DNA from 4 places in the Staphylococcus carnosus genome. Region 2 is predicted to be linked to each of the others. Evidence: riboswitches for the same ligand, from Rfam matches in the RefSeq annotation. Region 2 holds a riboswitch; each other region holds the start of a gene.

Region 1 (8,050 bases), 470 kb from region 2:
GATACATACTATTTATATTGTTGTAACCTATGATAACTTTTTTGGTGCTATTATGAATACAGCAAATTAATCATATAAACTTTTTACCTTATAGGAGGATTTATTTTAAATGAAAAAATTATTAGTAGTATCATCAGTAGCCACTGCCGCATTCTTAGCAACAGGAGCAGCTTCACATAACGCTCACGCAGCAGAAGTAAGCCAATCACAACAACAATTAGCTGAAACAGCGCTTAATAATCCATCAGAATTAAACCAACACCCTGTTCAAGCAGGTGCTTATAATATTGATTTCGTATATAACGGAAATGAATTCCATTTTGAATCAGACGGTCAACACTTTAGCTGGAATTACACAGCAGCAGGTTCTAATGCATCAGCTCAACCAACACAAGCTACAACAACTCAAGCAGCACCAGCACAACAAGCTGCACCAGTAGCACAACAAACTCAAACATACAGCACTACAACTCAAACTACACAAACTACAACTAGCTACAGTGCTCCTGTACAACAACAAAGTTACAGTGCTCCAGCACGTAGTTACAGCACAGCATCAGTTTCAACTGGCGGTTCAACTAAAGCTCAATTCTTAGCTGCAGGTGGGACTGAAGATATGTGGAATACTATTGTAATGCCAGAATCAGGTGGTAACCCGAACGCAGTAAGTCCAAATGGATACATGGGCCTTGGTCAAACTAAAGAAGGTTGGGGAACTGGATCAGTTTCAGCTCAAACTAAAGGTATGATCAATTATGCAAACTCACGTTATGGTTCACTTTCAAACGCAACTGCTTTCCGTGCATCTCACGGTTGGTGGTAAGCCGATTACTTTTTAAAAGTAAATTTAACTTAATAATTTACATCCAAAAAGCGGACTCCGTTCTTATTCTAAGAGTGGAATCCGCTTTTTGTAATACATATGTAACGAATGAAACAAAACGTTTATATTATTGTAACCTATGTTATTGTGCTAAATGCTATTATAAATACAGCGAATAAATCATATATGTAATTACCTTATAGGAGGATTTTAATTAAATGAAGAAACTTTTAGTGACATCATCAGTAGCGGCAGCAGCATTTTTAGCAACAGGAGTGGCATCACATAATGCGGATGCGGCTGAGTTAAATACAACAGAACAAGCTAAATTAGTAGAAACAGCATTAAATAATCCTGCAGAATTAAATCAACACCCTTTGGGAGTGGAGTTACGCAGCAGTTGGAACTGTTCAACAACCAGTTCAATCAACTTCTAAAGCAGTTTCAGTTCAAAAACAAGCAGCTCCAGTAGCACAACAAACACAAACTTATAATACACAACAAACACAATCATACAATAATGCAAATTACAGCTATAACACACAATCAACTAGTTATACTGCACCTAGACAATCTTATACAGCATCAAATTCAGGTAGCTATGGAAATATTCCAGCAGCATTACAAGCAATTGTATACCGTGAATCTCGTGGAGATATCCATGCAATCAACCCTGATTCAGGTGCGGCAGGTAAATACCAATTCTTACAATCTACTTGGGATGCAGTAGCTCCAGCAGGTTGGAGAGGCGTAAACCCAGCTAGTGCTCCAGAATATATTCAAGACCAAGCAGCGCTTACTCTTTGGGATAATGGTAACGGTGCAGGACACTGGGCATATTAATATTTAAACTTTAGTCGAGACTTTTGTCTCGGCTTTTTTGTTTTCAACCCTTTAATATTGCATAACACAAAGGGGTTTGATACATTTAAATTGTATTAAAAACTAAACTTTATAAAATTGCTAGGGGCGCCTTTTGGCTGAGATAGTTTGACTAGACCCTTATAACCTGATTTGGTTCGTACCAACGTAGGAAAGTAGTATATTCAGAATAAATATTCTAAATATTAAACTGCAATCCTATGAAGGTTTGCAGTTTTTTTATTGGAGGATTTAGGAATGAATTTTGCAGAAACATTAGAGAGAGATGCACAACCGATTATTGATGAAATTTATCAAGATCATTTTATTCAAGAACTTTTAAAAGGGGACATTAAAAAAGAAGCCTTACGTCAGTATTTACGTGCAGATGCTTCTTATTTAAGAGAGTTTGCAAATATCTATGCATTATTAATACCAATAATGCCAGATTTAGAAAGTGTGCGTTTTTTAGTTGATCAAATTCAATTTATAGTAAATGGTGAAGTAGAAGCACATGAATATATGGCTGATTATATTGGTGAAAACTATAATGAAATCGTACAAAAAAAGGTTTGGCCGCCTAGTGGTGACCATTATATTAAACATATGTACTACAACGTATATGCGCATGAAAACGCAGCGTATGCAATTGCTGCAATGGCACCATGTCCATATGTTTATGCGATGATTGCAAAGCGTGCAATGAAAGATCCGAATTTAAATAAATCCTCGATTTTAGCAAAGTGGTTTGAGTTTTATAACACAGAAATGGATCCGTTGATTGAAGTATTAGATGATTTAATGAATCAATTAACTGCAAATATGTCTGAAACTGAAAAAAATGAAGTGCGAGAAAATTACTTGCAAAGTACAGTGCACGAATTGAACTTTTTCAACATGGCTTATACAAGTGAAAAATGGCAATTTGGAGGAGAGAGAGTATGAACAAACCTAAAATAGCTTTAACAATTGCTGGTACAGACCCTACAGGCGGTGCAGGTGTCATGGCAGATTTGAAATCATTTCATGCTTGTGGTGTATATGGGATGGCAGCTATTACAAGCATTGTTGCCCAAAATACAAAAGGGGTGCAACATATTCATAATTTAGATATTACGTGGTTAAAAGAACAATTAGATAGTATTTTTGATGATGAATTACCTCAAGCAATTAAAACGGGTATGATTGCAACAAAAGAAATGATGGAATTGATTCGCAGTTATTTAGAAAAATATCCAGATATTCCATATGTGATAGATCCTGTTATGCTTGCTAAAAGTGGAGATTCATTAATGGATGATGCTGGAAAACATGCATTGCAAGAAATATTATTGCCGCTTGCTGATGTTGCCACTCCGAATTTACCAGAAGCTGAAGAAATTGTAGGTTTCAAACTTGATACTGAAGAAGCAATCAAAAAAGCAGGTGATATCTTTATTAATGAAATAGGCAGTAAAGGTGTAGTCATAAAAGGCGGTCATATTGAAGATAAAAATATTGCCAAAGATTATCTATTTACAAAAGATGGCTTAGAGGTATTTGAAAGTGAACGCTATGATACAAAACACACTCATGGAACAGGTTGTACTTTTTCAGCAGTTATTACTGCCGAATTAGCTAAAGGAAAAACAATTTATGAAGCTGTTAAAAAAGCAAAAGACTTTATTGCTTTAAGCATTAAATATACTCCTGAAATTGGCCAAGGAAGAGGCCCAGTTAATCATTTTGCGTATATGAAGAAAGTAGGGTTAGACGATGAATAAAATTTTAGACCAAATTAGAACTGAACACCCGTTAGTCATTTGTTATACCAATGATGTAGTAAAAAATTTCACAGCAAATGGCTTGTTAAGCCTAGGTGCCAGTCCAACTATGAGTGAAGCACCACAAGAAGCTGAAGACTTTTATCCTGTAGCTGGCAGTGTCTTAATTAACATTGGAACTTTAACAAAACACCATGAGCATGCGATGCTGGAAAATGCCAAGATAGCTAACGAAACCGAAACACCCCTAGTATTTGATCCTGTAGCTGTAGGTGCTTCAAAATATCGAAAAGACTTTTGCAAATACTTTTTGAAAAAAATTAAACCAACAGTGATAAAAGGGAATGCTTCAGAAATTTTGGCTTTGATAGATGATACAGCAACTATGAAAGGGACAGATAGTGCTGATAATTTGGATGTTGTCGATATTGCAGAAAAAGCATATAAAGAATATCAAACAGCTATTATATTAACAGGGGAAACAGATGTTATTGTCCAAGATAACAAGGTCGTAAAATTAAGTAATGGTTCTCATTTTCTTGCTAAAATTACAGGAGCAGGATGTTTATTAGGTGCAGTTGTAGGTGCATTTTTATTTAGAAATACGCATCCTTCAATTGAAACTTTGATTGAAGCAGTGTCAGTGTATAATATTGCAGCTGAACGTGCTGAACAATTAAGTGATAGTAAAGGTCCGGGCACATTTTTAACACAATTTATTGATGCGCTTTACCGTATTGATTCGGATGCAGTTGCAGAAAATTGCAACTTAGAAGAGGTGAAATAAGTGTTTCAATCTAAAGATTTAAATGTCTATTTTATTTGCGGGACCCAAGATATACCAGAAGGCAGAACTATTCAAGAAGTTTTGAAAGAAGCTTTAGAAGGTGGAATCACACTTTATCAATTTCGTGAAAAAGGAAATGGTGCAAAAACTGGTCAAGACAAAGTAGCGCTTGCTAAAGAATTACAAGCGTTATGTAAATCTTACAATGTTCCTTTCATTGTGAATGATGACGTTGCATTAGCAGAAGAAATTGATGCAGATGGTATACATGTCGGTCAAGATGATGAAGCGGTAGATGATTTTAATAATCGATTTGAAGGAAAAATTATTGGATTAAGTATTGGTAATTTAGAAGAATTAAATGCTTCTGATTTAACATATGTTGACTATATTGGTGTTGGTCCTATTTTCGCTACACCTTCTAAAGATGATGCAAGTGAACCAGTAGGTCCAAAAATGATTGAAACACTTCGTAAAGAAGTCGGAGATTTGCCGATTGTAGCAATTGGCGGAATTTCATTAGATAATGTGCAAGAAGTTGCAAAAACATCAGCAGATGGTGTTTCTGTTATCTCAGCGATTGCAAGAAGCCCTCATGTTACAGAAACTGTGCACAAATTCTTACAATATTTTAAATAGTTAACGGTTTCACATATTTTTGTTTTCTACCTCTCGTAGATTATGGTAAAATTATTTTTATGTGAATAATACCAATAGAGGTGGAAAAATGAAGAAAAAAGCATTATTACCTTTGCTTTTAGGGATTATGGTTTTTCTTGCTGGTTGTGATTACTCAAAACCTGAGAATCGCACAGGCTTTTTTTATAATACATTTGTAAAAAATATGGATAACATAATCCACTGGCTAGGTGCTAGTTTTAATAACGATTATGGATTAGCAATTATCGTATTGGTACTCGCTATCCGTATTATCGTATTGCCATTTATGTTATCAAACTATAAAAATAGTCATATGATGCGTGAGAAAATGATAATTGCAAAACCAGACATGGATGCAGTTAAAGAAAAAGTACAACGTGCACGTACACAAGAAGATAAAATGGCTGCAAACCAAGAAATGATGGAAGTTTATAAGAAATATGATATGAATCCAATGCAAAGCATGTTAGGATGCTTGCCGATGCTGATTCAAATGCCGATTATCATGGGATTATTCTTTGTATTAAAATACCCATCACCAGGCGGCATTACTGAGCATTCTCATTTCTTATGGTTCAATTTAGCAAAACCTGATATTTGGATAACAGTGATTGCGGGTGTTTTATACTTTTTACAAGCATATGTATCTACATTCAGCATGCCTCCAGAGCAAAAACAAATGAGTTACATGATGATGATTATTTCTCCAATCATGATCATTTGGGTTTCATTAAGCTCTGCAGCTGCACTTGGTTTATATTGGTCAGTGAGTGCGGCATTCTTGATTGTACAAACATACATTGCTAATGCTTATTATTCTAAAAAAGCGAAAGAAGAAGTAGCGCCAATGATAGCTGCCTATGAAAAAGAACACGGCGGTTCAGGTAATTCTAAAGGTGCAAAAGTTGTATCTAAGAAAAATAAAAAGAAAAAATAATCGATCGTAAAGAGGATCAGTTGTAATATAAAAGTTGCAGCTGATTTTCTTTATTTTCGATGAAATAGGGAATAAATTTGAAAAGGGTTATTTTATAGGAGGGGCAAAAAATGAAAATTGTTAAAGTAACAACTGACGATATTAAAGAATTACAAACAATCAGTTTTAGAACATTTGATGATACTTTTAGAGAAATGAATCATCCAGACAATTTGAAAGATTATCTTAATAAAGCTTTTACCTATGATAAATTACAACGAGAATTAGAACACCCCAACTCATATTTTTACTTTTTATACGACAATGATAAGGTCGTAGGATATTTAAAATTAAATGTGGGTTCAGCACAAACTGAAGACATTGCATCAGATTCTTTAGAAATAGAAAGACTTTATATTTTGAAAAATTATCAAAACTACGGATATGGCAAAAAACTAATGAACTTTGCAATTAATTTTGCCGTTGACGAAAATAAGAAGAGTGTTTGGTTGGGAGTATGGGAAAAAAATAAAAAGGCAATTGAATTTTATAAACGCTCAGGTTTTAAAAAAGTTACAGAACATAAATTCCAAATGGGTGATGAAACACAAACTGATATCATAATGGCTCATTCCTTAAAATAATAAAATGATTGATAAAATAAGCCCCTATAAAGCTGGCACTTAAAAAGTGAAACTTTATAGGGGCAATACTAATTCAAAAAAACTTTCAATTTAGTTTGTGAAATCCCATTCTTTAAAGAATTGAGCAACGAAATATTCCATAAAGCGATGGCGTTCTTCAGCAATAGCTTGTGCTGTTTCAGTATGCATTAAATCTTTCAATTTAAAAAGTTTATCATAAAAATGTTTGATTGCTGAAGGAGAATAATCATCTAAGTCATATTCTCCAGAAATACTATCAGGTATTTCTCCAACCCACATAGGTTCATTAAAATGACCAGCAAATTGGAAGGTGCGGGCAATGCCAATTGCACCAATAGCATCTAAACGGTCTGCATCTCTCACAATATAACCTTCGCGAGACATTTCAATATCATTATTCTTACCGCTTCTATAACTCATATGTTCTATGATTTCTAAAATTTTATCCTTCATTTGAGCTGACACATCGATTTTATCTAAAAACGTATCCAAATCTTGATAAGCTTTACTTTCATCTGTTAGTTTTGAATCCACTGTATCATGCAATAAGGCAGCCATTTGTATCATGTAAGGATTACCGCCGCCTTCTTGTTCTGCTATGAATAACGCCATTTTTACAACACGCATCACATGTTCTATGTCATGTCCAGTCGCATCATCACTATGATGCGACTTCATATATTTTTCTGCTTCTTTTAATTGTTGATATTGATTCATTTCAACGTCTAGGCTCCTTTACTACTACAAAATAGGTGAAATGAGGTAAGATATGCCTTCTTTAAATTTCACCCAAAGACTTCGATTTTTATACTTTTCAAGAGTGAACTGTGAACTCTTTTCTAAATCCTTATTGAACTGTTCACTCAATTGAATAGATGTAGATTGATCATAAATAAAAGCATTCACTTCAAAGTTAAGCGTAAAGCTTCGATGATCCATATTTGTTGTGCCGACACTCGCCACTTCATCATCAATGACCATCATTTTAGAATGTAAAAAGCCATTTTCATAATGATGAATTTTAACACCAGAAGCAAGCAATGAGGCTACATTTTTTTGAGTAGCCCAATAAACAAATGGATGATCCGGTTTGTTCGGAATCATAATTGTTACATCAACACCACCTAAAGCAGCTATAGAAACAGCATCTAAAAAGGCTTGGTCTGGAATAAAATAAGGTGTCTGGATTTTAATATATCTTTTAGCAGAGGTTATCATTTTTAAATAACCGTATTTAATTTGTTCCCAATCTTCATCAGGTCCGCTTGAAGCAATTTGAATACCAGTCGATTCACCTGTATCAATATCTGGGAAATAACGATCTGAATAAGTAATATTGTGACGTTTGGCTTGCGAATTCCAATCTAAAATAAATCTAAGCTGCAACGCGTTAACTGCATCTCCTACAATACGAAGGTGCGTATCTCTCCAATATCCGAATCTTTTAGACATACCCAGATATTCTTTTCCGACATTAAAACCACCTACATAACCAATAACACCGTCAATCACTACAATTTTACGATGGTTGCGGTAATTAAGACGGAAATTGATTAATGGCAATTTAGAAGGGAA
Region 2 (8,050 bases):
ATAGGGGGTGCATCAAGATGATTATATTCATGGAAATTATGGTTATCACCATTATTGCTTTGGTTTTGGAAGAACGCATGACGAAAAATGGAAAATCAACAAGAGCACAATGGTTTAAAAGAATGGCAACAATAGGGGGAATTGTTGTATTAATCACAATAGGGGTTTCATTTGTACAAAATATTGATGCAGTAATAGCAGGATTTAAAGAGGGTTATTCAAATTACGATGGTTTTTAATATATAATGATGAAAGTCAGAAGATAAGCTCCCTATACAACAGACACTAAGAACGTGAATGCTGTATAGGGAGCTTTTTGTGTAGGGCATTAAATTAACTTAGTATATTTTAAATAATAAGAAAAGGTGATTTTGTTATCAACTCGATTATTGATTTCTATTTCATGGATTTTAATAATTGTTGATATAATTTTTCTGCGTGATTGTCATTCTCTATTCCATGTACATTCATGCGTCCATCTTTAAACAACGTCGCTGAATGACCCTCAATATTCAGTAATTTTACAAAGGCATTGGACTTTAAAATATTGCCTGGGAAAAGCACTGCATTTTCAAAATGTTGAGGTTTGAAACGAAATACATAAGTATCACCGCAACTGCCTTCTATCCATTTGGGTTGGGCAATACCAAGGCGTTCGTACTCACCGTTACCGCATAAAGGGCAATCAGGATTTCGTAAATGACTGACATCGATACTTTGTTGTTTTATATTAAAAGGCTCAACAGTAATTAATTTACCTGAAAATCTTTTGCCGGATAAATAGCGCATGACTTCAGCGATTTGATAACTGACCACTTGCATGATAACAGGTGGAATGACACCATTAATTGCGCAACTTTCTGCGGTTTCAGGTGTTTCTTGCATTAGACAGCGTAAACATGGTCCAGTGAAATCAATCGCATAAATGGATCCTTTTCCTCCTACTGCCGCACCATAGACCCATGGTAAATGGAGTTTATGGCACACTTCATTAAATAAAAAACGTATCGCAAAGTGATCCATCCCATCTAGCAGTATATCTGGTGAAGCATCTTTAATCATATGCTCAATATTCGTAGGTGTGATTTCTTGATAAATCGGGTAGATTTCAACATTTGAATTAATTTGTGATAATTTTTCTGCCAGTGCATAAACTTTCGGTTGCATTTCTATTGCATCATTTTCATCATAGAGCGCTTGACGATGTAGATTAGATATTTCTACGATGTCCATGTCTACAATGGTTAATTTACCGATACCCATGCGTACTAATTGTTCTGCTAAATGACTGCCTAATGCGCCAGCACCCATTACCATGATATGGGCATTTTCTAAAGCTTTTTGTCCATCGTTGCCAAAAGGAGTATAGCGTGTTTGACGACTGAAGCGCTCATCTGAGCGTATGTTATTATTAGAATTTTTCTCAGAATGATGCGCGTTATCTATCATAAGAAGCCAAGTCCTTCACTTGGGCTAGAAGCTTGTGCAGTATATTTCACTGGTATACGGCCAGCTTCATAACTTAATCTTCCAGCTTCGATACCTAATTTCATCGCTTCAGCCATTTTAACTGGGTCTTTTGCACGTGATACTGCAGAATTTAATAATACCGCATCTGCACCGAGTTCCATTGCTTCAGCAGCATCTTTTGCAGAACCGATACCCGCATCTACAATAATTGGGACATTTGCATTTTTGACAATATAACTAAGATTCAATGGGTTATTAATACCACGTCCAGTTCCAATTGGAGAAGCTAGAGGCATCACAGCATGTACACCTAATTCCTCTAGACGTTTTGCTAAAACAACATCTTCAGCAATATATGGACAAACGATATAGCCGCGTTCTAATAAAATTTCACAAGCTTCATATGTTGCGATTGGATCAGGTAGTAACGTTTCATCATCACCAATGATTTCGACTTTAATCATATCGCATACACCTGCGTGTTTTGCAATTTCAGCAATACGGATTGCTTCATCGACTGTTTTGGCACCAGCAGTATTCGGGAATGTTACAAAATCTTTCAAATTCACATTTGCTAATGGATTCGGTAAATTTTTATCATATAAATTCATACGACGTACTGCGAAAGTTAAGACATCTGTACCAGAAGCTTCAATCGCTTTTGTTTGAATTTCTTCATTATCAAATTTACCAGTTCCTAATAATAATCTTGATTCCATTTCATATGGTCCTATTTTCAACATCTTATCCGCCTCCAACAAATTCTAATAGTTCTAATCGATCATCTTCACGTACAATTTGATTTTTGAAATCGTCGCGTTGAATTAAATTTTGATTATGTTCTGCAATGACACGTTTTGGATCTAGCTCTAGTGATTCCAAAATGTTTTGGATACTGAGTTCTTCATCAAACGTAAATGGATCGCCATTAATGATGCACTTCATGTTTTTCCCTCCTTAATTTAAAAGGTGCTAATTCTTCTGGTCGTTCATCTGTTTTCAACCATTCTGCCATCAGCTCTCCGATAATCGGTGACAGCAAGATGCCATTACGATAATGACCCGTGATTACCCAAAGACCAGGATTCGTTTCATCCATAATCGGTTGTTCGCCTTGTGTCCATGGTCGTACACCTGACCAATACTTTATTTCACGACTGCTTGCAAGTTCCGGAACACGTTCAATCGCTTCTCGCAATAGCCATTCTTTACCTTCAGTACTAACACCTACGGAATAATTATCGAAGTAACTTGTAGCGCCGATTAAAAAACGATTCGGCGGTTTAGGCACAATATAGCAACCGTTAGTCATAAACAGTGTTTGTTTTAAATCTAAATCTTCATTTTCTACTAGTAAGACTTCGCCTTTGACTCCGCTGACTCTTTCTTGTATTTCAGAATCGGGTGCTAAAAATCCTGCCCAAGCTCCTGCAGCAACTACCACTTTCTCAGCTGTTAATTCACTCATTTCATTTTCATGTTTAATCGAAACGGTATAATGATGATCTTCATGTTTTATATTTTCTACATTGGTATGATTAAAACGTATTACTGCACCATCTGATTTTAGCGAAGCATGTAAGGCTTTTGTATAATGATTGGCATTAATTTGATGGTCATGGGGCACAAACATCATGGCTTCAGAACTTTTGACCAAGTAATGCGTCAATTCACCTAAATCTGTATTACTTAAATCTTGAACATCGTCATCATGTTGATGCAAAAATTCATATTGCTGATGCAAAGCATCTATGTCTTTTTCGTTTGTCGCAATTTTGATAAGTCCGTTTTGCTGATATTGGATGTCGATACCAGTTTCTTTTTCTAAGGCTATGCTTAAATCATTAAATTTTTCTCGTGATTTTAAAGCAAGCCGGAATAAAGGACTGTCTTCTTTAAATTCATTTTGTGCACCTAGCATACCTCCGGCTTTATAAGAAGCATGCTGTCCTTCAATATCACGATCAATTAATGCAATTTGCATACCGCTATCTTTTAAGTGACGGGCAATTGACATTCCAATTACACCTGCACCGACTATAATTAAATCAAACATTTTTTACTCAGCCTCCTTTGCTGAACGAATGGTCTCTAAATCCTGTTCTCTGAAATATGATATTGCAGCAATGCCTGAAAATTCTTTTGGTACAAGATTTAATGTGTCTGCATTTATGCCACCTAATGCAATAACTGGAATATTGACATTTAATACTGACTCGATTTCAGAATTTGTCCTTGGTGCTTTTCCTGGTTTGGATTTAGTTTTGAAAAGATGGCCGAACAGGATATAGTCCAAGTTATGTGCTTTAGCTGTTTGAGCATTTTGGGTGTTATGTGAAGACATACTGACACAAACATCAGGGTGTTCTGCTTTATAGTTGTACGCACGTTCATCTCCTTCACGAAAATGAATGGCATTCAAACTAAGTTTTTGTAGTAAGTCGGTGTCGGTATGGATTGTAATTTTGTCTTTAGGAAAACCTGCTTGAATTAAATTTTCTATGAACTTTGTTAATTCATCTTGTTCCATTGGCGTTCTGAAAATCAATGTATCAATCACTGATTCGATTTCTATATAGTGTATTAAATCTTGTTGGGTTAATACGCGATAGGGCGTTATCGCAACATACATATTAAATACCTTCTTCGATTTAGCCACAAAAAAAGCGCTGTTTCCATATAGGAAAACAGCGCATCAAAAAGTGCAATACGCCACTTTCCTACGCCAGTATGAACTGGATCAGGTTCCAAGAATTTTCTCATCACTATGAGAATCTCAGCCTGTATGAACAGGCACTTCCAGTGGACTTATTGTTATTTTTTCTTTGTTAAGTAATGCGAGAAAGTGCACTAACAAATCGTGTAGCGAAGTATTAATGCAATATATTCATAATCTTAAACCGCATCACCATTACTTTACAAAATCATCATAAAGGAAGTAAGAAGAAAAAGCAACAGGTAAAGAGAAGAGAGTTTATCAAGATAATTTAAATTTTGAAATAGATTGTATTATCTTTCTTTTAAAAGTAAAATGAACTTAGCATTCAATACAACATAATTCATTACTAAATTAATAATAAGGGGCAAATTAAAGATGAAAGTTAAAAGTTTTAAAGTAGGAATGTCAGCAGTTTGTGCTGTTGTTGGTTTTTCATTTTCAGGAATGAGTGGGGAAGAAGCGCATGCGGCTGGAGACTATTACTATAATGGGATGGCAAGCAACAATGAGGCGACAGCTTATCCGAAAGCTAAGAAAATCTCAAATAGCAGCTTAGACATTCATCATATTTCAAATACAATGAATACGAAATATAAAGCGGTAGGAAGAGTAAGTAATAAAGATGGTTGGAAAGGTTTAGGTAAAGACAGTATGGGAACTGGTACAGTTATCGGCAACTATACTTTCATTACTAATGCACATGTGATTGATACTGCGAAAGGTTCTGCAGCTAATCCCAAATATATTTCATTCGATATGGCAAGAGATGGATCTAGAAAACCTTATACTTTTCATGCTACAAAAGTCGTGAAAGTACCGAATGCAGATGTTGCTTTAGTATATACAAAAGAAAAGATGTCTCAGTATGCAACACCATTAAAACTAGCTTCAAACGCACAAATTAATGGACTGAAATATAACACGAAATTATATTCTGTAGGTTACCCTTGGCAGAATGGTGACAATACAAAGACACATTGGAGCAGTTACCGCTTCATCCAAAAATCTTCTAACGGCACTGAATTACAAACGAAAGATAAATTCCGTGCAGGTGCATCAGGTTCACTGATGGTCAACGGCAATTATCAAATCTTCGGTTTACGAACATACGGCTATAATTTATGGGCAAATTCAACAACGAATTACGCCAAAGTAGAAATGGCTGGCGGCGAAGCGATGAATGGTGCAACAGGCAATTTCGTTCGTACACATATTAAATAATAGAATTCAAAAAAGCCTTTGCTGAAAATTTATAGCAAAGGCTTTTTGTTAGAAACTGTATATACTTTTATCATTTCGACGATAGGAAGCTGCATCGTTGTGTGGTTTACATATTGGTTGAACCATCGCAACGAAGACGACGATAACCACCAATAATACCGAAAAGAACCCCTTACTACGCCACTAGTAAGGGGGGTGGTATGCCATAATGTTGTTGTAATTATTATATTTTATTTACCTTCAATGCACAAGTAGTATATAAACAAGTGCATATAAAGTTGTTTTAAGTGCCCAAATATAACTACAGATAATTTAAAATGGTCATCCTTAATTACAACACAACTGTATTTTCCTTTTCATGAATCATTTCAACGATTTCATTCTTCTCATTCATGACAGCTACTTTAGGTGCATGATCTGCAATTTCCGTTTCGTTTAATTGTGCATATGTCATAATGATGACAACATCATCCACTTCAACAAGACGTGAAGCAGCACCATTCAAACAAATTTTACCGCTTCCACGTTCCCCTTTAATCACATACGTCTCAAAACGTGCACCATTATTATTATTAACAATCGCTACTTTTTCATTCGGTAAAATATCTACCGCATCTAAAATATCTGCATCTATCGTAATACTGCCCACGTAATTCAAGTTTGATTCAGTCACACGTGCGCGGTGAATCTTAGCATTCATCATTGTTCTAATCAATTTCTTCATCTCCGATTATAAGATTATCTATCAAGCGTGCTTTAGAAAATTTAACTGCGAGCGAGATGAAAATACGACCTTCGATGTGATGCTGCTCAACAAGTTCAGGATAACTGTAAACGGCAACTTCATCAACATGACCGCTTGTATGCGATTCTAAATAAGCAGTGACCGCTTCTACAATTATTTTACTCTCTCTTTCGCCTTCGCGATAGAGTTTTTCGGCAAGCTGCAAACTTTTTTGCAAAGCAGGGGCTTCTTGCCGTTCTTGCTCTGTCAAATACACATTGCGCGAACTTTTAGCTAAACCATCGTCTTCACGTACAATATCTTGCCCTACAATCTCAATAGGATGGTTGAAATCTTGAACCATTTTTTCGACTATCGCAAGTTGTTGGGCATCTTTTTTACCGAAATAAGCACGATCAGGCTGTACGATATTAAAAAGCTTGTTTACAACAGTGACAACACCATTGAAGTGGATAGGGCGCTGTGCACCTTCTAAAACTTCAGCCAATTTGCCGACTTTTAACGCTACTCCGATTTCATCAGGGTACATCGCTTCTACACTTGGATGAAAGACATAATCGATCCCAGCAGATTCAGCCGCTTTTGTATCTTTTTCAATATCACGCGGATAAGCATCATAATCTTCACCAGGTGCGAATTGAAGCGGATTCACAAATACACTCGCTACACTCACATCATTCTCTTTAACCGAACGACGCATCATTGTTAAGTGGCCATCATGCAATGCACCCATTGTAGGAACAAATCCGATAGATTTGCCGTCATGTTTAAAATCATGTGCAAGACGCTGCATATCTTGAATACTAGTAATTACTTCTGTCATTTATCTAATTCCTCCAAGATTTGTTTCTTATACGTATAAGCTTCTGAAGGGAAGTCACCTTCGCGTACTTCTTTATGATATTGCTGCAACGCTTCAATACCGTTTGAAAAATCTCCGTATTGCTTCACAAATTTAGCACGATGTTCTTGACCGTAATTCAACATATCATGATAGACCAATACTTGGCCGTCTGTACCTTTACCAGCACCGATACCGATAACAGGAATATCTAAACGCTCAGAAATTAACGCAGCTAAATCACTCGGTACAGCTTCAAGTACCAACATCACAGCGCCCGCTTCTTGGACTGCTTCAGCATCTGAAATCAGTTGTTTTGCTGCTTCTTTTGTAGAACCTTGCATCTTATACCCCATGATTCCGACACTTTGAGGTGTTAAACCTAAATGAGACACAACAGGAATACCCATTGCTGAAGCTTTCGTAATAAAACTGATTAAATGTGCACCTTCAGCTTTGACTGCATTGGCTTTTGTTTCTTGATATAAGCGCAGCGCATTTTCTAAGTCTTTTTCGTCGCTAATACCCACTGTACCAATCGGCAAATCGACGACTACAAATGTATTTGGAGCACCACGACGTACTGCTTTTCCATGATGAATCATATCGTTTAAAGTGACTTGTACAGTACTATCATAGCCAAGTACGGTCATACCTAAAGAGTCGCCTACCAAAATAGTATCAATTTCAGCAGCTTCAGCTTGTTTAGCACTTGGATAATCGTATGATGTCACCATTGTTATTTTTTCGCTGTTCTTCTTCATATCAAATAAATTGCTTAATTGTTTCATTTCATCATATCCTTTATTTAATATAACGATATAATAACACAAATAAAGAAATTTCGAGATGATTTAAGTGGAACTACAATATGGAATTATCGGACCAGGCGCAGTCGGTACAACAATTGCTTATGAACTTATGCGTACCTTCAATTCAAATCAAGTACACTTGTTTGGAAAAAGAGAAGGAAAGGTCCTTTATCAACAAAGAGATACAAAAGAAGAAGCAGTTATTGAGACTGAAACTTTAGCACGATTCAATGACACATTGG
Region 3 (8,050 bases), 250 kb from region 2:
AAAATAATTAGTAACTAAAAATAATAGTGCAACTACTATTATAGAGGCTTCAGGAAATTTAAGTAATAAATTTCTGGAATCATCTGTTACTCCCACTATTCTAAGCAATAAAGCAAAGAGCACAAAATAAAAGATTCCTACAAAACTTTTCGCCAATACTTCAGCAAACATTATTTTTTCACGTTCATCTTATCGTTTTGATTTCCGACCATTGATATTAGAGATGTTACTAGGTAATAGATTGTGTGTTAACCAAGTCCATAAAACACTAAATAAAAAAATAATAATTATAGATGTGACTTTCATCTTAGAAACTCCTTATACTCCTAAATGCTGTCTGAACGTTGAACCTTCATATTCCTTACGATACAGTCCGCGTTTCTGCATTTCTGGTACAATTAAATCAACAAAATCTTCAAGGCTGCCAGGTAATGTGGGTGGCATTAAATTAAAACCATCTGCTACACCTTCATTGAACCAATGCTCCATTTCATCCACAATTTCTTCTGGTGTACCAATCAATGTTAAATGACCGCCACCCGCATTCAAGTAACCTAATAATTCACGTACTGTGGGATTCGTATCATTAATAATTTCTAATACTGTTTCATAGCGTCCTACAGGTCCGGTGAAATCTTCAACTGGTGGTAAGTCTGGTACTTTTTTATCTAGTTCCCACTCAGTGCAGTCTTGTTGAACGAAAAAACTTAATTGTTTTAATGCTGTTTCAATCGGTAACTTATCATCTAAAGCTGCTTTCTTTTCTAAAGCTTCTTCATGAGTTTTACCAACATAAGTGACTAAACCTGGAAAGATTTTAAGACTCCGGTCAGTGTCGTCTTGTTTAGCAATTTCAGCATCCATGCGCTTTCTGAAATTTCTCGCTTGTTTAATATTCCATGAAACAGAATAAACTGCATCTGCATATTTAACTGCTAGAGCTACACCTTGTTTTGAAGCGCCAGCTTGCATTGAGACAGGTTTGCCTTGTGGACTGCTTGGCGTGGAAAGAGGGCCTTTTACTGCGAAATTAACTCCTTTATGATTAAAAGGCTGAATCTTTTCAGAATCGACCAACTTATTTGCTTCACGATTATGTTTAAAATCTTTTGGATGCCATGATTCAAAAGCAGCATTCATTACATCTGCAAATTCATCTGCAATAGCGTATCTTTCATCATGATTCGGCAACTCTGTCATTCCGTGATTTTTGGCTTCAAGATCTGTCATTGAAGTGACTAAATTCCATCCAACACGTCCACCAGAAATATGGTCGAGACTTAATAATTGTCTTGCAGCTGTATAAGGATTAGAAAATGTACTTGAAATTGTTGAAACCAAGCCGACATGGTTTGTTACTTGTGAAATAGCTGTCAAATTGACAATTGGATCAAACCAAAATGCGGGCATTGTTGTATCATCTTTAGCAGGAAAAGACTGATTATCAGCAAAAAAGACGGCATCAAATAAACCGCGTTCTGCAGTTTGTGCTAACTCTTGATAGTAAGCAATATCTCCAATACGTTCTATACTTGAATCAGGCATGAGCCATGCTGCTTGGTGATGACCAGAACCAAAAATAAGAATACCGATATGCAGTTGTTTATCTTTCTGCTCGGACATTACTTTTCACCTCGGATTAATTATTTTAAAAGAATAATAAAGAGGGAGAATAAGCTCTCCCTAATAAATTTGGTCTATAGAAAAATGTGATTTCGAAAGCACATTCTTAATTCATCGTTAAACCACCATCTACTGTGATGTTTTGTCCAGTAATACCTTTAGCTTATTCTGATACAAGATAAGCTACCGTATTGGCAACATCTTTAGGTGTTGTCACTTTTTTCAAAGGTGTAGATTGTGCAATTAAATCAAAAACTTCTGGTGTAGTTACAGCACTTGCATCTGTTGTTTTCAAAAGTCCTCCTGAAACAACATTTGCTGTAATACCATATTGTCCTAATTCAGCTGCGATATTGCGTGTGAAGCCGATTAAAGCAGCTTTTGCAGTAGTGTACTCATGGTATGGAACAACAGGATTTTGATAAAGGTTAGTTCCAATGCTTACAATGCTTCCGCTTTGATGTTCAATAAATTGAGGAACGACGCTTTGAACAACATTGAAAGCTGCTTTTAATGTGCCGTCAATTTGTTGTTGGTAGTCTTCCCAACTCATATCAGGGAAAGCTTTTTGTGCTGTTGGATCAAATTTAAATCCAACAAGTGCATTATTGACGACCGCATCAATTTGACCAAACTTCTCAGTTCCTTCTTTTACTAATTGGTCTACTTCTTTGCGATTAGTTACATCTGCTTGCAATGCAATAGCTTTTTCATTTCCAATTTCTTGCGCGAGTTGTTCAGCAGCTTCTTTACTTTGGTTATAATCGATGATGATGTTGAAACCTTGTTCAGCAAGCGTTTTGCTGATTACTTGACCTAGCCCGCGTGCACCGCCTGTTACGAGTACTGTTCTTGCCATATTCATCCGCTCCCTTTTTCTATAAATGAACATAAAAAATACGCATGATTACTAAAATCAGCGTAGGCAGAGAGCAGTCTGCACTCTGTATAAAAACAAATCAGAACATACTGCGGTTATCTCACACTTTCCTACGCTAGTTTCAGCTAGATCAGGTTCAAAGGGTCTGAGGAAATCCTCATCTCAGTTTAAAAAACACCCCTAGTGCGTATTGTTTTGTTACTTTCAATGTAGCTTGATTTTGTAAGCGTGTCAAGAAAGGCTATAACTAACATTTGAAGCGTGAAAACAAGATAGTGAAAGTGTTATGATAGAAAAGAATTCTAGCAGATAATTTTAGATGAATGGAGGGATTTGAATGTTCTGGTTAGGAATGTCATTCCCAATCTTGGCAGTAGGTTTCATTGTGATGGCTGTGCGTGAAGAAAAGAAACGTAAAGCAAAACAAAAAGAAAAACAAGCAAAATGGGAAGCAGAAAAAGCTCATGAAAACGGTGAGCCGTCAGATGAATCTGCAAATCATCATTCGAATGCCGAGAAAGAAGTTAAACATTAATTGGATATATAAGAGAAAGGCTAGCTGTACGGCTAGCCTTTTTGTTTGTGATTGAAGTTGTAAAGTTTGATTTCGGTAAGTGCAATAATCGAACCAACGCCTATTAAGTATATTAAAATTTGTAACCAAAATGAGATGAGCATAGGCGAAATCATCAAATCAAATAAAAACCAAATAAAACCTATTATTAAAAGTGTAAGATGGATTCGATTGAAAATTTGTTGAAAAGATTTTTGAGCAAAAGTCCATGCTTCTGATGACTTCAAAGATGATGGTGTACGATACCCGATTAGCATATTGCGTTGATTTACAATATCTTTGTCGATGAAACGAAAAATTAAGCACTTGATGGCTAGGACTAGTAACGTGATGCCGAATAATAACATGATGAAATCCTCTTTCTTATATTTATTCTAAATATAAAGTAAAAAGAAAAATAATACAATATGTATCGTATTTTTTGGTTAGTGCTTAAAATATACATTTAACTATTAATATCAGTTTTCTTAATAGAAATAGAGAAATAAATCAATGTCATTAATATAAGAAGTGCGATTGCAATGTAAATACTAGCTTGTGCATAGTTAAGTAGTAATCCGAATATTAAAAAAGACAATGGCATAAGTGATTGTACTATCGATTGGTTTAGAGAAAGGATACGTCCTTTAAACTCTTCTTTTATAAAGTTTTGCATATAAATAGAATAAGGAATATTCACTAATGGCAACGATAAACCAATGATAAGGTAGACACTAAATAAAGTGATAAAACCGATAGTTGCAGTAACATTAAATAATAATGCAATGCCTAAAATTAATACTGCAATAAACTGCATTAAGACAGCAGCTTGAGTCGGTCCTTTTAATTTATTTTTAATTGGAAAAACAGAAAACAGTAATGAAATTACAAACATCCCTACAGTCAGTGCAGACTCAATAATACCGAATTGTTGAGAAGATAACGCCATGGTTTGTACGGAAATGACTGGCACACCGACAATAATTGAGTTCACTAAGAAGTTTAGGATTAAAGCAATACTCATGAATTTTAATAACACTTTATCGTTAAGTAAATAAGTGAATCCTTCTTTGAAATTTTCTAAGAGCTTTGTTTCTTCAACAATAATTACGCGATCCATTTTTAAATAGAAAATAAAAATGACAGAAACAGTTTCAGTTAAAATATTGAGTATAGCAAGGCTTTCGATACTCATAAATGCAATTAAAATACCACCAATAATAGGGGCGAGAAAACTAATACCTGAATTGTATGTTTGCCTTAAAGACACAAAGCGTTCCATATCTTCTTGGGAAATGTGTTTGATATTTGCATTTATAATTAAACTGATAGCACCATCTGTTAAATTGAGAATAACACCTAAAATAACGATATAAAGAAAAAATGTATGGAACAAAGGGATGAATAGAATTAACGCAACAATATTAATAATTTGAGAAATAACGACGATTTTTTTGTTGTTATATTTATCGGTCCAAATGCCAAATAAAGGTTGGCTCACTATTGAAGAAATTCTAAATAAATAGAGTAAATGGAAGTAGTTTGAGTGTTTTGCAATATATAGAAAGCACATGCAAAACTGAATATTTTAGAACCGATTGATGAAATAACTTCAAAAAGTAATAAATTAATCGATCTTATATTCATGGTGGAAAACTCCTTTGCTGAAGGTTATTAAAACTAAGAATAACATAGTTGAGTTAAATTATGTTAATTTTCAGAAAAATACGCCGTTGTTAATTTGAATTAACTAAAAAACGCAAATAATATTATTTTAAACAAGCTATAAATGTTGAAATGGTCCAGACATTTTAAATATAAAGAAAAAAGAAAAATAATGTGATTATATATATAGGCCTTTAAATAGATCTTCAATATGATACGCTAAACATGTGAGATGAGCAATTAAAGGAGGTTAAGTGGCTAAATCAAAATTGGATCATGATAATGAAATGAATCAGTCTGTTTTTTGGAAAAAGGGATTTATACCAGTTTATTTTATTGGAGCTTTACTTTTGTTTTTGCTGTTCCATTTTTATATTGGTAACGATAATCCTTCAATTTACTTGATCATATTCTTTTCAATTGGGTTAGGCATGGCTTCGATTATGCATAATAACAAGAAGAAAAATGCAAATATTAAAGATGATATAGATAAAGACAAGCTGTGAATCAACGGCTTGTTTTTTGTTATGAAGGTGCAAAATTGTTTCTCTAACATTTCCCGACTAAACCCTTTAGATTAGGTTATAAATATAAAAATAAGAAAATTCAGACATATAAAACAAAAGGGGTAATGTCTATGGGAGAAACTACAGATTCAAAGGGGAAGTCGCAATCATCAAAACAAAAGAAATTTCAGTTTAAAACACCACATACCTATGCCTTACTAATGATGATTATTGCTGTCGCATGTGTTTTAACATATATCATTCCAGCTGGTGAATATAAGCGTGAAGAAAAAGGGGGACAAACGCTTGTAGTACCGGGCTCTTATCATGAAATTACACAACATGGTGTATCTTTCTTGGATTTATTTCGTGCAGTACCAGAAGGGTTATTAACAGGTGGAGAAATTGTCTTTTATATCTTTTTAGTCGGAGGCGCTTTTGGCATTGTACATAGAACGGGCGCTTTTGAAAATGGCATCAATCAAGCGATCAAATCATTAGGGTCATCTAAAATTCTAATGATTCCGCTCACAATGACAGTTTTTTCGATATTAGGTTTTTCTATTGGATTAGCAGAAGAAACTATTATTTTTGTACCAATCGGCGTTATTATTGCACGCACACTCGGATATGATGCAATGACTGGCGCAGCTATGGTTATACTCGGTGCAGCCAGTGGATTTATTGGCGGAATGCTTAATCCATTTACTGTTGGAGTTGCACAAACCGTTGCCGAATTACCGATGTTTTCAGGTTGGGGACTGAGAACTATTATTTATCTGTTTATTTTAGCGGCGGCGATTAGTACAGTTTTAATCTATGCACGAAAAGTGAAACGAAATCCGAAGAAAAGTATTGTCTATCAGCTTGAGAAAGAAGAAGGAAATAGCCACAAAGAAATAAAGTATGAAAGATTTACCAAGCGACAAGCATTAGCGCTCGGAATGATTGTCTTAGCTATTATTTTTAATGTTTATGGCATCTTCCGCTATGAATGGACATTCAATCAAATGAGTGCGAACTTTGTGCTGGCTGGTTTGTTGGCTGGATTAATTAGTGGACTTGGTTTAAACGGAACCTTTGATGCATTTATTGATGGTATGAAAGATATACTTTTTGGCGCAATGATTGTGGGGTTCGCTAAAGGTATTGTGGTTATTTTAGAAAAAGGGAAAATCATCGATAGTATTATTCATGGTATGACTACATTACTAAATGATGTACCTTCATCTATTGTGATTATCGTCATGTTTGTTTTCCAATTTTTCTTGAACTTCTTTATACCATCCGGATCAGGCCAAGCATTAACTACGATGCCATTGATGGTACCTATTTCAGACTTACTGCATATCAATCGACAATTAACAGTACTTGCTTTCCAATATGGGGATTCTATCAGTAATGTGCTTTTTCCGACATCTGCCATTTTAATGGGAGCACTTGCTGTCGCTAAAATTTCCTATGTACAATGGTTGAAATTTGCTTGGAAGCTCATTGCCTTATGGGCAATCATTTGTGCAATAGCCATGTCTATTGCTTTACTTGCTGGTTATTAAGATAAGTATATTATTTCAAAGAGAAAATTTTAAGAGATGAATTAAGTGTTCAAATCAGAGATGGGAAAAGCACTACACATCAAAAATAGTGTAGCTTATACTTATATTTTGAAGAAAATATTAAAATAAATATTTATTGAAAATACCAATTTTGTATAAAGAATGACAGAATGTAAATTCTATTTTAAGTTTTTGAAAAAGGGACATGTTATCAAATGACATTTGTCTCTTTTTCGCTTAATATGTAACACAAGTTTCTTTTAAGTAGAATAATGACAACAAGGTGTGATTTTTGTGGAACAGACAGTGAATGAGGATTATGAGTATTGCAAACATATTATGGAAGAGTATTCTAAAACTTTCTTCTATGCTTTCAATAACCTTCCAGAAAACGAACGTAAAGCTGTATGGGCGATTTATGCAGTTTGCCGCATGATAGATGATAGTATTGATGAATACGAAAATCCTGAACGTTTAAAAGCCATACGTGACGATTTAGATGCTATTTATTCAAAGCAGTCTGAAATGAGACAATTTAATAGTGATGCGCATGTAATGCGAGCTTTCCGTGATACATTACAATTCTATCCTGTTCCGCAACATGCATTTGTAACCTTAATGGATTATGTAGAACAGGATTTAACGATGACAACACTACCGACAGATCAAGCGCTCTATGCATACTGTTACGGTGTAGCAGGAACAATTGGAGAGCTTTTAACACCTGTTTTAGCTGAACCGCAATATAGGGAAACTGCAGATGCAGTCGGTATTGAACTAGGTAAAGCATTACAGATTACCAATATATTAAGAGACGTTGGTGAGGATTATGAAAATGACCGTGTGTATTTAAGTGCTGAACGTCTTGAAAAATATCATGTGGATTTAGAAGAAGTTTTTCATAAAGGTGTCACTCAAAATTATATAGATTTATGGGAAAGTTATGCACGAGATGCTGATGATATGTATGAACATGCACTGAATAACTTGCATTACTTTTATCCTAAAGCACGTCCAATCATTGAATTGGCCGCTGTAGCATATCGTGAGATTTTGCCTGTGGTACGTAAACAAAAGTATTCATTGCATAAACGTGCTTATGTAAATAGATTGAAAAAAGGGCGTATTTATCGACGTGTCATGAAAAATTATAAATAATAATTAGACTTCTGTTCAAAAATGAGCAGAAGTCTTTTGCATTAAAAAAGGCCATTTCCCAAGAAATGACCTTATAAATATTAATCGAATTCTACTAATTGCGGTCCGT
Region 4 (8,050 bases), 1.5 Mb from region 2:
CGTACATGGCAAGGTGCTCAAGTTTCACTATTTATCGGTGTAGTAGCTGCAGCACTAGATATTTTCATAGGGGTAGTATATGGCGCAATATCCGGTTTCTTCGGAGGCAGGATTGACGATGTCATGCAAAGGATTATAGAAATCATCGCTTCTATACCAAACTTGATTGTCGTAATTCTCTTCGTATTAATTTTCGAGCCATCTATTTGGACAATTATTATTGCGATGGCAATTACAGGGTGGATAGGAATGAGCCGTGTGGTTCGTGGTGAATTCTTAAAATTAAAGGGACAAGAATTTGTTTTAGCATCTCGTACATTAGGTGCTTCAAAAACAAAATTGATTTTTAGACATATCTTACCAAATACATTAGGTGCGATTGTAGTTACATCAATGTTTACAGTACCAAGTGCAATTTTCTTCGAAGCCTTCTTAAGTTTCATCGGTATTGGTGTACCAGCTCCGAAGACTTCATTAGGTTCTCTTGTAAATGATGGGCGTGCGATGTTATTGATTCATCCGCATGAATTATTTATTCCAGCACTTATTTTAAGTTTATTAATTTTATTCTTTTACTTGTTTAGTGATGGATTGCGTGATGCATTCGATCCGAAAATGCGTAAATAAGGGAGGCAGATCGTATGGCAGAAAGAATATTAGAAGTGAACGACTTGCATGTCTCCTTTGATATTGACGCAGGAGAAGTGCAAGCAGTTCGAGGCGTAGACTTTTATTTAGACAAAGGGGAGACACTCGCAATTGTGGGTGAATCTGGTTCTGGTAAGTCTGTGACAACAAAAGCTTTGACAAAATTGTTCCAAGGCGATGTTGGACGAATCAAGAAAGGTAAAATCAACTTCTTAGGAGAAGACTTAGTTGAAAAGCCGGAAAGTGAATTAATTAAATTAAGAGGAAAAGATATTTCAATGATTTTCCAAGATCCGATGACTTCATTGAATCCTACAATGCAAATTGGGAAACAAGTCATGGAACCACTTATGAAACATCGCGGCTATAATAAATCACAAGCTAAAAAAAGAGCACTGGAAATTCTAAATATGGTTGGATTGCCAAATGCAAAAGAACGTTTTAAAGCATATCCTCACCAATTCTCTGGTGGACAAAGACAGCGTATCGTAATCGCTACAGCGCTTGCTTGTGAACCGAAAGTATTAATCGCAGATGAACCGACAACAGCTTTAGACGTTACAATGCAAGCTCAAATTTTAGACTTAATGAAAGAGCTGCAAAAGAAAATTGATACATCCATTATCTTTATTACACATGACTTAGGTGTTGTTGCAAACATTGCTGACAGAGTGGCTGTAATGTATGGAGGTCAAATGGTAGAAACGGGAGATGTTGATGAAATTTTCTATGATCCGCAACATCCTTATACTTGGGGACTGTTATCTTCAATGCCTGATTTAGAAACTGGTACTGACACAGAACTTGTCGCTATTCCAGGTACACCGCCTGACTTATTGCATCCGCCAAAAGGTGATGCATTTGCAGCGAGAAGCCAATATGCTTTAGGTATTGATTTTAAAGAAGCACCTCCGTGGTTCCAAGTTTCACCAACACATTTTGTAAAATCATGGTTGTTAGATGAACGTTCTCCTAAAGTACAACCACCTGAACTGGTTGTGAGACGTCAAAGAGAAATGCCGAATAAATTTGAGCACGCTGAACGTGTAGAAAGGGTGGCGTTCAATGAAGGATAATCAAAACAAAGATTTTGAAGAAACAAGCGGTGCATTAGAAAAACAAAACGAAATTGAAAGAGAACAATCAGAATTAAACGCACAACGTCAACCTGCTGGAGATAAAGAAGTATTAGTGAGTGTTAAAAATTTAAAACAATACTTTAATGTCGGAAAGCGAAACGAAGTTCGTGCAATCGAAGATATTTCTTTCGACATTTTCAAAGGGGAAACATTTGGTTTAGTTGGAGAATCTGGATGTGGTAAATCTACAACAGGTAAAGCATTAATTAAATTAAATGATGCAACAAGCGGAGAAGTGTATTACGAAGGGGTTAATATTCAAGATATTAAAAACCGCAAAGATATGTTGAAGTTCAATAAGAAAATTCAAATGATTTTCCAAGATCCATATGCTTCACTTAATCCAAGATTAAAAGTAATGGATATTATTGCAGAAGGCATTGATATTCATAAATTAGCAAAAAGTACAAAAGAACGTAAAAAACGAGTGTATGATTTGTTAGAAACAGTAGGATTAAACAAAGAACACGCCAATCGTTATCCGCATGAATTCTCAGGGGGACAAAGACAACGTATTGGTATCGCACGTGCATTAGCAGTTGAACCGGAATTTATTATTGCAGACGAACCGATTTCGGCATTAGACGTTTCGATTCAAGCACAAGTTGTTAACTTACTGTTGAAACTGCAACGTGAAAAGAATATTACATTCTTATTCATTGCGCATGATTTATCTATGGTTAAATATATTTCAGACCGTATCGCTGTAATGCACTTTGGGAAAATTGTGGAAATCGGTTCAGCGGATGAAATTTATAACCATCCTTTACATCCTTATACACAATCTTTGTTATCAGCGGTACCGCAACCTGATCCTGAAAGTGAACGTACAAGAACGCGTATTACTTATAAAGAAAACGCTGAAGAAAATCCGAATCGTTCTTTACAGGAGATTAAACCGGAACATTATGTATTTGTGACGGATAAAGAAGCGGAAGAATTGAAACAAAGATTAAAACAAACGGTGTAAGGGGGAGAAGCATTATGAAGAAAAAATTAATTTCATTCGCCTTAATGCTTGGAATTGCAGCGTTAGTTTTAAGCGGGTGCAGCCAAGGCGGCGGTATTTATGATGGTAAAGGGCAAGTATATCGTTCAGTATTATCTCAAGACATGAGTACATTAGATACTGTTCTTGCGACAGATACTGTTTCATTCAATGTTTACAATCAAGTTTACGAAGGACTATATTCTTTAGATAAAAAAGACCAAGCTATTCCAGCAATTGCCAAAGGAATGCCTAAGAAAAGCGATGGCGGTAAAACTTTAACAATCAAGATGCGTAAAAATGCAAAATGGTCAAATGGTGATCCGGTTACCGCAAATGACTTTGTGTATGCTTGGCGTAAAGCATTAGATCCACAAACAGCTTCTGAATATGCTTATATCATGTATGATATTAAAAATGCACAAAAAATTAATGAAGGTAAAATGCCGGTTAATAAATTAGGTGCTAAAGCACTAGACAAGTATACAGTGCAAATTAAATTGAACAAGCCGTTACCATATTTCAACCAAATGTTAGCATTCGGTACATATATGCCGCAAAATGAAAAAGTTGCGAAGAAATATGGCAAACAATATGGAACAACTGCAGACAAAGCAGTATATAATGGTCCATTTGAACTTACTGATTGGAAAGTGGAAGACAAAATTTTAATGAAAAAGAACCCAAAATATTGGGATAAAAAAGCAGTTAAGTTAGATAAAATCAATTTCAAAATTTTGAAGGACCAGCAAGCAGGTGCATCTTTGTATGATACAGGTTCAGTAGATAATACTGGTATTACATCTGAACAAGTTGATAAATATAAAGATAGTCCAGCATTATTTAAACGCTTAAAAGCTTCTACATTCTTCTTGAAAATGAACGAAAAAGAGCAGCCTGAATTTAAAAATAAAGATATGCGTTATGCAATTGCACAATCAATTGATAAAAAAGCATATGTTGATAATGTATTAGGAGATGGTTCGAAACCATTTGATGGATTTACTTCTAAAAAGACAGATATTCTTCCAGATGGCAAAGACTATGCTGATTTAGTAAAATCACCACTTAAATATAATAAATCAGAAGCAAAAACACATCTCGATAAAGCGAAAAAAGCTTTAGGTAAAGACCAATTTACATTTACATTGAACACTGAAGATACACCAAGTTCTAAAATTTCAGCACAGTTTATCAAATCACAGATTGAGAAAAATCTGCCAGGGGTAACTGTGAATATTAAACAATTACCATTTAAACAACGTGTAACTGCAGAGTTAACAATGAATTACTCAATGTCATTATCAGGTTGGGGACCAGATTATCCTGACCCAATGACTTATTTAGACACAATGACTACTGGCAATGCTCAAAATAATACAGGTTGGGGCAGCAAGAAATATGACAACATGCTGAAAGAAGCGAATGGTCCATTATTGAAAAAACCTAATGAACGTATTAATGAACTAAAAGATGCTGAAGAATTTATGTTAAGTGAAGCACCAGTTGCACCGATTTATCAACAAGGTGCAGCAAGCCTTCGTAATCCTCAATTGAAAGGTATTGTATACCATGAAATTGGCGGAGAGACTACACTTAAACATGCCTATATCGACAAGAGTATTGATAGAGAAACAGGAAAGAAAAAGAAAGATCAATAAAGTGAAATTTAATGGTAGAAATTCACTTCAACAAAAGAATCTATATAATAAAGCACACAGTCAATTCGGCTGTGTGTTTTTGGTTTGCTGAAAGCTATAAAATTGACTTTAAAAGCGAACAAACCTAGCATTTAAGAAAAGAAATAGATTGAGGTGAATGTCATGTTACCGATGAGTATATTAGATCAAACACCCATAAACAAAGGGCAAACAGTAACAGAAGCTTTGAATCATACGTTAGAATTAGCCCAACTAGCAGATCAATCAGGTTATACACGCTATTTTCTCTCTGAACATCATAATCTTAAAGATGTGGTAGGAACTTCTCCAGAAATACTGATTATGTATTTGCTTGATCATACAAAACAAATGAGGATTGGTTCTGGAGGTGTTATGCTGCAACACTGTCATCCTCTAAAAGTAATTGAACAATTTCATTTAATAGATAAACTGTCGCATCAACGTGTTGATTTAGCAGTAGGTAAAGCACCTGGAGGATATCCAAAAGTCGTTGATTTATTACAAGAAGAGCTGCAAAAACCATTAAAGCAATTTGATGAGAAATTCTCACTTTTAAACCAACTGAACACCCAAAAATTTACTGATCATAGTGAATATGAAGGTATTCGTACTGCACATCGTGATGAAACTGATAAACCTGTGCCGGTATATTTATTAGGAACAAGTGAACATTCAGCCATTCAAGCTGCAGAAGCACAAACAGGTATTGTCTATGCTTATTTCATTAACTCTGATTTGTCGGAGTTAGAAAATGCGTTGAAAGCATATAAAAAACGTTATCCAAAAGGGCGTTTCATCGTATCGATACCTGCTGTGGTGACAACAGATGGAAATCAAAAGATGCCTATGAGATTCTCCCAAAGACATTACGAATTAACATTTGAAGATGGAAGCAGAATTGTATTAAATACGAAACAACAAGTGGATGAATACCGAAATGAGTCAGAAAAAAACTTCGAAGTTACCGAGAAAAGAATGAGGATTATCAGCGGAAGCAAAGAAGAAGTGGTTGATACATTGAATGAGGTTAATCGAAGCGGTTTGATTGATGAATGGATGTTGCATATGCCTGTACAAAGCCATAAATTAAGAATGAACACAATCAGGGAATTAGCGCCGTTGAATCCAAATGAAAACGTGTAACTGCTAAAAAACTCGAATGATATTAATTACTTTTCATTTTAGATATTGACTTGAACATTAAAATAATGAATGTTAATATAAATTTGTAAATTAAATATTCATTGCTAGGGGTGCCGTATAGGCTGAAAGATATATTATCAACCCTTTGAACCTGATCTAGTTAGCACTAGCGTAGGGAAGCGTGTAAAAATGATAAGAGAAATTTAAACTCGAAAATATGTATATTCCTGTAATAGGTTAGTTATTACATAATTTTTTCGAAGTCATAAAATAGAGTCTTTTCTGCGCATTCATAAATAAAATGAATGCGTTTTTATTTTATCATGTATTTTTCGGCAAATACGCCTCCTAGCATTGATTTGAGGAGGCTATTTTTAATGAGACAAGATGAAATTGAATTGAAAAAAGGATTCCCGGCAAGTCGCAGAATTTTTAAGCAAGGTGAGGATGAAGATATCCGTGTTCCTTTTAGAGAAATCGAATTAAGTGATACTGTGACTGAATATGATACACAAGTTAATGAACCTTTTGTAGTTTATGATACTGCAGGACCTTATCATGAAGAAGAGTATGAAGTGGATGTACAAAACGGTATCCCAGATTTACGTTCAAATTGGATTCTTTCACGAGATGATGTTGAAAGTTATGAAGGTCGCAGAGTTCAATCAATCGATAATGGATTTAAAAAAGAAGGACATAAAAAATTTGTTGAAACACCATTTAAATATCAGCCTAAACGTGCACAAGACGGTAAACGAATTACACAAATGCATTATGCAAGACAAGGTATGATTACGAAAGAAATGAAATTCGTAGCGCTGCGTGAAGGTGTTGAACCTGAATTTGTGCGTGATGAAATTGCACGAGGCCGAGCAATTATTCCTAATAATGTCAATCATCCTGAGTCAGAGCCCATGATTATCGGTAAAAATTTCCAAGTGAAAATCAATGCGAATATTGGAAATTCCGCTGTCTCTTCATCTATTGAAGCAGAGATTGAAAAATTGGTTTGGGCAACACATTGGGGTGCAGATACAATTATGGATTTATCTACAGGTAAAAACATTCATGCGACACGAGAATATTTATTAAGAAATTCACCAGTTCCTGTGGGTACAGTTCCAATTTATCAAGCTTTAGAAAAAGTGAATGGTGTAGCTGAAGATTTGACTTGGGAAATTTATAGAGACACTTTGATTGAACAAGCTGAACAAGGTGTGGACTACTTCACCATTCATGCAGGCGTCTTATTACAGTATGTTCCATTAACAGTCGATCGCTTAACAGGTATTGTTTCCCGTGGTGGTTCTATTATGGCGCAATGGTGTCTTGCGCATCATGAAGAAAGTTTTTTATATGAGCATTTCAGTGATATTTGTGAAATCCTGAATCGTTATGATATTGCAGTCTCTTTAGGTGATGGGTTACGCCCTGGTTCTATTTATGATGCGAATGATGAAAGTCAGATTGCAGAGTTGAAAACATTAGGAGAATTAACAGACATTGCATGGCAGCATGATGTACAAGTAATGATAGAAGGACCTGGACATATTCCAATGCATAAAATTAAAGAAAATCAGGACTTAGCTGATTTTTATTGTAAAGAAGCACCATTTTATACGTTAGGACCACTGACAACAGATATTGCTCAGCTTATGACCACATCACTTCAGCAATCGGAGCAGCACAAATTGCCAGTCACGGTACAGCGATGTTTTGTTACGTTACGCCTAAAGAACATCTTGGATTACCAAATAAAGATGATGTCAGAGAAGGTGTGATTACCTATAAAATTGCAGCACATGCTGCTGATTTAGCAAAAGGTCTTCCTGGCGCAGCAGAACGAGATGATGCCATCAGTAAAGCCCGTTTTGAGTTCCGCTGGATTGATCAATTCAATCTTTCGTTAGACCCTGAACGTGCAAGAGAATACCATGATGAGACTTTACCAAAGGAATCTGCTAAAGTTGCTCATTTCTGCAGTATGTGTGGTCCTAAATTCTGTTCAATGCGTATTTCACATGATTTGCGCCAAAATCATTTTGACGAAAAAGAAAGAAAAGAAGCAATGAAAGAAAAAGCACAAGATTTTGTAGAACAAGGTAGTCGAGTTTATCAATAATATAAAATCCCTCTATTAACATTTCGCTTATTCAGCGACTGCTTAATAGAGGGATTTATTATTTAATGATGTATTACTGCAAGCAACATTGTTTCGACATATAATATCAGGCTTGTGATAATCCAAAAAGCATCCGAATTTTGGATAGAGCTTAATGTTTGAGAAGCGGATTTTTCAGTTGTTTTTTATTGTTGAAGTGAAAATGACCGCCATGATATAACTTTTTAATTAAAATACTTGCAAATATCACAAATGATAAAACAAACAAAGTGTAGTTTACGATAGCATGATAAGTAACGAGTAAATTAAAAAGTAAATATAAGATTAG

The links. Region 2 has a riboswitch for thiamine pyrophosphate ahead of DYE31_RS01990 (thiamine phosphate synthase). Riboswitches for the same ligand answer to the same signal wherever they lie in the genome.
Region 1: it holds a riboswitch for thiamine pyrophosphate, as region 2 does, so the genes downstream of both, tenA (thiaminase II) here and DYE31_RS01990 (thiamine phosphate synthase) in region 2, are expected to answer to the same signal.
Region 3: it holds a riboswitch for thiamine pyrophosphate, as region 2 does, so the genes downstream of both, DYE31_RS00970 (3-oxoacyl-ACP reductase) here and DYE31_RS01990 (thiamine phosphate synthase) in region 2, are expected to answer to the same signal.
Region 4: it holds a riboswitch for thiamine pyrophosphate, as region 2 does, so the genes downstream of both, thiC (phosphomethylpyrimidine synthase ThiC) here and DYE31_RS01990 (thiamine phosphate synthase) in region 2, are expected to answer to the same signal.

The regions. Positions count from the first base shown of each region.
Region 1 covers NZ_UHCT01000001.1:946,206-954,255, forward strand. Annotated here, with positions in the region: gene DYE31_RS04365 (aggregation-promoting factor C-terminal-like domain-containing protein) at 110-823, shown strand; gene DYE31_RS12885 (hypothetical protein) at 1,042-1,260, shown strand; gene DYE31_RS12890 (transglycosylase family protein) at 1,490-1,666, shown strand; TPP riboswitch at 1,779-1,876, shown strand; gene tenA (thiaminase II) at 1,943-2,629, shown strand; gene thiD (bifunctional hydroxymethylpyrimidine kinase/phosphomethylpyrimidine kinase) at 2,626-3,447, shown strand; gene thiM (hydroxyethylthiazole kinase) at 3,440-4,234, shown strand; gene thiE (thiamine phosphate synthase) at 4,235-4,873, shown strand; gene yidC (membrane protein insertase YidC) at 4,962-5,831, shown strand; gene DYE31_RS04400 (GNAT family N-acetyltransferase) at 5,942-6,454, shown strand; gene DYE31_RS04405 (HD domain-containing protein) at 6,545-7,192, opposite strand; gene cls (cardiolipin synthase) at 7,217-8,050, opposite strand, start outside.
Region 2 covers NZ_UHCT01000001.1:473,197-481,246, forward strand. Annotated here, with positions in the region: gene DYE31_RS01965 (hypothetical protein) at 18-239, shown strand; gene DYE31_RS01970 (ThiF family adenylyltransferase) at 397-1,449, opposite strand; gene DYE31_RS01975 (thiazole synthase) at 1,446-2,213, opposite strand; gene thiS (sulfur carrier protein ThiS) at 2,215-2,415, opposite strand; gene thiO (glycine oxidase ThiO) at 2,399-3,526, opposite strand; gene DYE31_RS01990 (thiamine phosphate synthase) at 3,530-4,102, opposite strand; TPP riboswitch at 4,171-4,281, opposite strand; gene DYE31_RS01995 (trypsin-like serine peptidase) at 4,565-5,410, shown strand; gene panD (aspartate 1-decarboxylase) at 5,742-6,125, opposite strand; gene panC (pantoate--beta-alanine ligase) at 6,118-6,978, opposite strand; gene panB (3-methyl-2-oxobutanoate hydroxymethyltransferase) at 6,975-7,787, opposite strand; gene DYE31_RS02015 (oxidoreductase) at 7,855-8,050, shown strand, end outside.
Region 3 covers NZ_UHCT01000001.1:218,558-226,607, forward strand. Annotated here, with positions in the region: gene DYE31_RS00960 (hypothetical protein) at 1-171, opposite strand, end outside; gene DYE31_RS00965 (LLM class flavin-dependent oxidoreductase) at 319-1,623, opposite strand; gene DYE31_RS00970 (3-oxoacyl-ACP reductase) at 1,787-2,482, opposite strand; TPP riboswitch at 2,594-2,695, opposite strand; gene DYE31_RS00975 (hypothetical protein) at 2,841-3,038, shown strand; gene DYE31_RS00980 (SdpI family protein) at 3,071-3,424, opposite strand; gene DYE31_RS00985 (MFS transporter) at 3,523-4,629, opposite strand; gene DYE31_RS00990 (hypothetical protein) at 5,009-5,227, shown strand; gene DYE31_RS00995 (YfcC family protein) at 5,359-6,783, shown strand; gene DYE31_RS01000 (phytoene/squalene synthase family protein) at 7,078-7,941, shown strand; gene DYE31_RS01005 (pyridoxamine 5'-phosphate oxidase family protein) at 8,022-8,050, opposite strand, start outside.
Region 4 covers NZ_UHCT01000001.1:1,965,742-1,973,791, reverse strand. Annotated here, with positions in the region: gene opp3C (oligopeptide ABC transporter permease) at 1-627, shown strand, start outside; gene DYE31_RS09495 (ABC transporter ATP-binding protein) at 642-1,724, shown strand; gene DYE31_RS09490 (ABC transporter ATP-binding protein) at 1,714-2,757, shown strand; gene DYE31_RS09485 (peptide ABC transporter substrate-binding protein) at 2,772-4,436, shown strand; gene DYE31_RS09480 (MsnO8 family LLM class oxidoreductase) at 4,599-5,600, shown strand; TPP riboswitch at 5,697-5,795, shown strand; partial or broken gene thiC (phosphomethylpyrimidine synthase ThiC) at 5,978-7,722, shown strand.